Regions from separate parts of the Microbacterium sp. KU4F genome, predicted to be linked through region 1. Evidence: predicted binding sites of a transcription regulator. Region 1 holds the regulator's gene; the other holds the start of a gene.
The links. Region 1 encodes HspR, which represses chaperone genes until heat shock. Its sites were predicted from a motif close to AAGTTGAGTCNNNNNGACTCAACTT; they were not measured.

Region 1 (3,403 bases):
CTGCGCCCCGCGAAGGTCGTGGTCGCCGTGCCGGCGGACTAGGAGGAGAACGTGGCCAGTCAAGACTGGTTCGACAAGGACTTCTACGCGGTGCTCGGCGTCGCGAAGGACGTCTCCGACGCCGACCTGAAGAAGACGTACCGCAAGCTAGCCCGCCAGTACCACCCGGATTCGAACCCCGGGGATGCGGCGGCCGAGGCGCGCTTCAAGGAGATCAGCGAGGCGTACTCGGTGCTCAGCGACAAGGAGCAGCGCGAGGAGTACGACCAGATGCGCGCCATGGGCTCGGGCGCTCGCTTCACGGCGGGCGGCGCGGGTGCGGGCGGCTTCGAGGACGTCTTCTCGCGATTCGGCCAGGGTCGCGGCGGCAGCCAGTTCGACGCGGGCGGCTTCGAGGACTTCTTCACGATGTTCGACCGCGGCGGATCGAGCTCGTTCGGGTCGGGCCGCTTCGGTCAGACCTCGGGCGGCTACCGCGGCTTCGGCGGACCGACCAAGGGTGCTGACGTCACCGCGCGGACGACGCTCGACTTCGCGACGGCCGTGGGCGGCGAGACGATCACGCTCCAGGGCGAGGACGGCAAGCCGTTCAAGGTGAAGATCCCCGCCGGCGTCGCCGACGGACAGAAGATCCGACTGCGCGGTCGCGGGCGTCCCTCGCCCGACGGCGGCGAGGCCGGCGACATCGTCGTGCAGGTCTCGGTGCGGCCGCATCCCGTCTTCACGCGCGACGGACTCAACCTGCGCCTGACGGTGCCGATCACCTTCACCGAGGCCGTGCTCGGTGCGACGATCGAGGTTCCCACCCTGGGTGGCGAGCCGGTGCGCCTGCGGGTTGCTCCGGGCACGCCGTCCGGCCGTGTCCTGCGGGTCAAGGGGCGCGGCGTCCACACCCAGAAGGGCACGGGAGATCTGCTCGCCGAGGTGCAGGTGGCGGTTCCGGCCCACCTCGACGACGCAGCCAAGGAGGCGCTCGAGCGCTTCCAGGAGCTCGAGCCCAAGGAGAACCCGCGCGCCGAGCTGATGGCCAAGGCGCGCAACTGACGAATGACCCGCGGGTGCGCATCCGTGTTCGGATGCGCACCCGCGGTGACGAGATGATCGGGGCAAGGAGGTGAGCGGGATGGACGAGAACGAGATCGACGATGAGGCGCCGGTGTTCGCGATCGCGACGGCCGCGGAACTCGCCGGCATGCACCCGCAGACACTGCGTCAGTACGACCGGCTGGGGCTGGTGGTACCCGGACGCACCAAGGGCGGCTCGCGCCGATACTCGGTGCGTCACATCGAACAGCTGCGCGAGGTGTCGCGGCTGTCGGCGGACGGCATGAGCCTGCCCGCCATCGCCCGCATCATCGAGCTCGAGAACCGGGTGCGCGAGCTTCACGGCCGTGTGCGCGACCTCGAGAACGCCATGCGCGCGGAGCTCGATCGCCGACCCGGAGCGCGCGTGTTCGCCGCCGGCCCTTCGGGCTCCGTCGTCCCGCTGCGCTCGGGCACACGCGTGCGTCGCGCCACCGAGATCGTGGTCTGGAGACCCCGGCGCGAGCTGCCGCCCGCGGACTGATTCCCCCGCGCGGCGATTTGACCCGTGGACGAGCGCGATGCAACGCTGACTGTTAACCGACGACAGTGAGGTGCTCGTGTCCGATCTCCGCCCCCTCGCGATGGGTGACCAGATAGCCCATCGTCTTCGCGTCGAGATCATCAAGGGGATCATCCCCGCCGATACGCACCTCGCCGAGGACGCCCTCGCGACGCGGTTCGACGTCAGCCGCGGCCCCGTGCGCGATGCCTTGCGGCACCTGGAGGCCGAGGGCCTGGTCGAGGACCGCCGCAAACGCATCTACACGCGCGCGGTCGGCATGACCGACATCGAAGAGCTGTACATGCTGCGCGAGGTGCTGGAGTCTCTCGCCATCCGGCTCGCCATCGCCAACGCCAGCTCCAAGGACTGGGACCGCGTGCAGGCGATCGTCGACGACATGGCCGCCGCCGCCGAGAGCAATGACGGCGAGCGTTTCGCGGATGCGGACATGCAGTTCCACACGAGCTTCTACGTCAACGCGCGCAACCGTCGGCTCATGGAGGCGTGGCGCCCGTACCAGCGCATCTTCGCCATCCTCTTCGAGCTGAGCGACACGAGCGACATCGCCTCGGCAACCGCCGATCATCAGGGCTTTCTCGATGTCATCCGTACCGGAGATGCCGACGCCGCCGTGAAGCGGCTGCACCTGCATCTGACGCTGGCCAAGGGCCACGTGCGCGACGCCCTGCGCAGCCTTCCCGACGCCGCGCACTGACGGCTACGTCGTCGATATCCGCGCCGCGGGTATTTGACACGGCCCATTTGCTGTCCTATGTTGACTGTTAACAGAAAACAGATCGTTCAACGGTGACCGGTCGCTCCGCCTGGAGCAGCCCTGACCCGTTTCGAGGAGGGGCTCCCAGATGGCAGGACACGATTCGATCGCACCGGTGGGTGCAGGTCGCACCGTCATCGTCGGACCGGTCCGTTACCCGGCCCTGTGCGCCTCCGGCCGCGCGCTGCTGCTCGAGCACGGCTTCACGCTCGTCGAGAACGAGTCCACCGTGCCGTGGACGGCCGAGGAGCTGCACGCACGCATCGCGGATGCGGATGCGGCCGTCGCCGGCGTGGAGGTCTACGACGCCGCGGCACTCGATCGCGCCGACCGGCTGCAGATCATCTCCCGCCTCGGGGTGGGCCTCGACAACATCGACCTCGAGGCCGCCCGCGCCCGTGACATCCGCGTCGTGAACGTGCCCGGCGGCAACGCCGCAGCGGTCGCCGAACTGGCGATCGGCTTCATGCTCGCCCTGCTGCGCCGCATCCCCGAGCTGGATGCGGCGACGAAGAACGGTCGATGGGATCGCTACGTCGGCCGCGAGCTGGCGGGCAAGAGCATCGGTCTCATCGGCTTCGGCGCCATCGCGCAGACCGTCGCCCGCCGCCTCGCCGGCTTCGACGTCGAGATCGTAGCGTTCGACCCGTTCGCCGACCGACAGGCGGCCGAGCGTCTCGGCGTGCGCCTCGTCGACCGCGTCGCGGATGTCGTGCGCGACGTCGACATCGTCTCGGTGCACGCGCCGCACACCCCCGACACGCACCACACCGTCGATGACGAGCTGATCGCCGCGATGCGTCCCGGCACCCTGCTGATCAACACGAGCCGCGGCGGCCTGGTCGACGAGGCTGCGCTCGTGCGCGGACTCGCCTCCGGCCGCATCGGCGGGGTAGGACTGGACGTGTTCGAGGTGGAGCCCGTCGCCGCCGACAACCCGCTCTTCGCCTTCCCCAACGTCGTCGTCGCTCCCCACGCCGCCGCCGACAGCGCGGAGGCGTACGAGCGCATCGGTCTCGCCACCGCGCAGGCCATCGTCG
Region 2 (3,403 bases), 650 kb from region 1:
GAGGAACGGCAGGAGGTAGGCGGCGGAGTTCTCGGCGGTGCGCCAGCGGTGCGATCGCAGGACGGATTCGTGGTGACCGTGCGTGTACGTGGACATGCCTCCACGTTCCGGCTTCGAGGCGCTGCCGCGGAAGACCGTACTGTTCATAGGAGCGATCCACCCACCCAGCCGAGAGGAGCCGGTCATCTCGAACGAACTCGGCGACTTCCTCCGCGCTCGCCGTCAGGACAGGGAGCTCGCGCCCGGCCACGACGCCCCCGGCGCCCGGCGGACTCCGGGCTTACGCCGGGAAGAGGTGGCGACCCGCGCCGGGATCAGCGTCGACTACTACATCCGTCTGGAGCAGGGACGGGAGTCCCACCCGAGCGACGCCGTGATCACCGCCCTCGCCCGCGCGCTCGCGTTGTCGCCGGATGCGGCGCGACACCTCGTGCGGCTTCGCGATACCGGCGCCGCTCCGGCGGAGCCGACTTCCGACGCGGATCTCGTCCCGCGGATGTCGGCTCTCGTCGCAGCGGTCGGCCCGCAGCCCGCGTACGTGCTCGACAGGTTCAGCACGATCGTCGCAGCGAACGAGGAGGGCATGTCGCTGTACGCCGGACTCGCCGAGCTTCCGCCGGAGCAGCGCAACACCTGCCGTTACCTGCTCACCGACCCGCGCGCCCGCGAGACGTTCCTCGACTGGGAGGAGCTCGCCCGCGGCGCCGTCGCCCACCTGCGGGCGGCGAACGTCGACCGCCTCGACGACCCTCGGCTGGGCGATCTCGTACGCGCGCTCGGGGCCCAGAGCGCGCAGTTCGCGGCGTGGTGGAGCGGGCACATCGTGGAGCGGCGTCGGGGGGCGACCACCCGCATCCGCGGACTCGACGGTGTCGTCGTCGAGCGGAGCTACGAGATCCTCCACCTGCCGGACGACGCCGTGCGGCTCACGATCTGGCTCCCACCGGCGGCATGAGCACCCGACCTACACTCGTGCCATGAGTGCGTTCCTCCCCGGTTCCCGCGGCACGCAACCGTGCCCCAACTGCGGCGCCCAGGTCGCGCAGTCCGACCGGTATCCCGCGTATCTCTGCGACGAGTGCGAAGCGCGCGCGGTGGATGCGGACGGCGCCCGCGTCACCGGATCGAACGCCTCCTTCGGCGGCGGGTTCGTCTTGCACTGGCCGGACGGCGAACACGAGTCCCTCCCGTGCGCCTCGGCACGGGTGTGGGTCGACGGACGCGAGTGGGAGTACTCCGAGGCGCGCTTCGGCGGGGTGCTGATCACCCCCGTCCGCGAGCGCTGACCCGGCCGTCGCCTGGGTGTCATCGATGCGTCAGCAAAGAATCACGAAAAGGTAACGGAAACCTCTTCCCCTCCGTTATCTCACCGTTATAGAGTGCTCGCACGGTAGTTGTTTTGCTGTGGCAGCTACCGACATGTGATTGCAGGACACTCTTGGTGCAAAGGGACAAGGGCCGGTCGGAAGCCTCTCCGACCGGCCCTTACTGCTGTCCGCGATGCGTCAGCTCTGCGACTCCGAGACCTGCAGCGCCGGGGCGTCGTCACCCGTGGTGATCTCGACCTTGCGCGGCTTGGCCTTCTCGCTGACGGGGATCGTGACGCTCAGCACGCCGTTGCGGTAGCTCGCCGAGATCTTCTCGGTGTCGAGTCCCTGCCCGAGGCTCAGCTGGCGCAGGAAGGTGCCCGACGTCCGCTCGCGCGTGATCCAGGTGACCCCGTCGCCGGCCGAGAGCGTGCGCTCAGCACGGATGGTGAGCAGCTGGCCGTCGATGTCGACGTCGACCGAGCCGGGGTCGATGCCGGGCAGGTCGGCGGTGAGGACGTAGTGGTCGCCGTCGCGGTAGAGGTCCATCGGCATCTGCCGAGGGCCGCGCCGTGCGGTGTCGAAGAACGTGTTCGCCATGCGCTCCAGGTCACGGAGCGAGTCGTATGCAGCCATAGTCGTCTCCTCTCGAGCGGGATCGGATGCGGATCCGACCCGTAGTCCCTAAGTTGAGCCCTCTTGACTCAACAATCACAGATTAGCACTCTCATGCCGAGAGTGCCAGTTCTCACAGCCACTCCTGGAGCGTCGTCGGCGGCCTCATAGAATCGGCGCGTGAACGACTCCGCCGAGGCGGCGAAACGACCGCCTCTGCTGCGGAGGATCGCCCTCAATCCGCTGATCTGGGCGGCCGCGTGCGCGCTGGCGGCCCTCCCCGGGTACCTCACCGACGGTGGCTTCTTCTCGTACCTGATGTCGGTCGTGGCGGGCGCACTGTGCGGGATCTGGTTCGTGAACCTCACGGTGCGCATGCCGCATCCCGCCGGCACGATCGCGCATCTCGTGATGGCGGTCGCTCTCGCTCCGGCCCTCTTCGCCGCGATCGAACTCGTGCCGCAGTTGCTGGCACCGGGCACACCGCGCGCCGTCTACACGGGCGTCCTCTTCGCGTTGCCGCCGGCGGCCGGCTGGGTCTGGATCACGCTCATCAGCCGCATCACCTCGCTCCTCACGGGAAAGGCCCGGGCGCGGCCCCGCGTGCCACTCGCATGGGAGAACGACGGCGATGCGGTCATCGTGCGCTTCCGTGCGATCCCGATGCGGATGCGGGAACTCACCGCGTGGATGGTCGCCACCATCCTCGTGACGGGAGCGATCGTCGCGACGGCACTGATCATCTTCGGCGACATCGTCGAGCGGCTCGGCCCCCGCCTGCTGATCCTCGCGCTCGGGGTGCTGTTCGCCCTCCCGGCCTATCTCGTCGTCACCGCGCTCCTGCGCAGGCGCTCTGTCGATGCGACCGTACGCGTCTCGCGCGACCGGGTCTGGATCACCGCCGGCGAGACGACGCACGCGCTCCGCCTGAGCCAGATCGAGCGGCTGCGATGGGGCACCGGCAGCGACTACGCGCGGCTCGAGGTCACGGCGCCGGGGGTCGACCTGGCCCTGCTGGTCGGCATAGCGAAGCAGGCGGACGGCCTGGCACCCGAACTCCCGCCGCTGCCGGCGCGAACGCTGCGTCTCGCCGAGACCGAAGGCCTCGAGAAGACCACCTCGCGCCGCGGCTTGGTCACTCTCTCACGCGAGTGAAGAGTTCCCTTACATACATTTACCTACGTTTATGGCAGTATGTAGCCGTGGAAGAACTTCTGAGTGTCGACGACGTCGCTGCCCGTCTACAGCTCGGCCCCGTACCGTGCGCGAATACATCCGCAGTGGACGTCTGCAAGCGACCCGCATAGGCAAGCAGTACCGCATTCACATCAAGGATCTGAAGCTCATCGAAGGCGGTGCGCCCCTGGCAGCGCCCACCCAGGAAGGCGCGTCGACGCGGACGGCAGCCTCCGTCGTCGTTCGCGTCGACGCCGCGAGCGCGGAACAGGAACGGCGAGTCTCAGACCTGCTCAATGCGAATG

Region 2: AC1VNH_RS08140 (Hsp20/alpha crystallin family protein) is a predicted target of HspR. The motif match lies at 1,994-2,018, and genes of this name have one in related genera.

Annotation. Positions count from the first base shown of each region.
Region 1 covers NZ_CP200324.1:2,252,980-2,256,382, forward strand. Annotated here, with positions in the region: gene AC1VNH_RS11500 (nucleotide exchange factor GrpE) at 1-42, shown strand, start outside; gene AC1VNH_RS11505 (DnaJ C-terminal domain-containing protein) at 52-1,044, shown strand; gene AC1VNH_RS11510 (heat shock protein transcriptional repressor HspR) at 1,124-1,567, shown strand; gene AC1VNH_RS11515 (GntR family transcriptional regulator) at 1,644-2,303, shown strand; gene AC1VNH_RS11520 (phosphoglycerate dehydrogenase) at 2,452-3,403, shown strand, end outside.
Region 2 covers NZ_CP200324.1:1,601,302-1,604,704, forward strand. Annotated here, with positions in the region: gene AC1VNH_RS08125 (class I SAM-dependent methyltransferase) at 1-96, opposite strand, end outside; gene AC1VNH_RS08130 (helix-turn-helix transcriptional regulator) at 95-955, shown strand; gene AC1VNH_RS08135 (hypothetical protein) at 978-1,286, shown strand; gene AC1VNH_RS08140 (Hsp20/alpha crystallin family protein) at 1,506-1,943, opposite strand; gene AC1VNH_RS08145 (hypothetical protein) at 2,103-3,077, shown strand; gene AC1VNH_RS08150 (hypothetical protein) at 3,184-3,403, shown strand, end outside.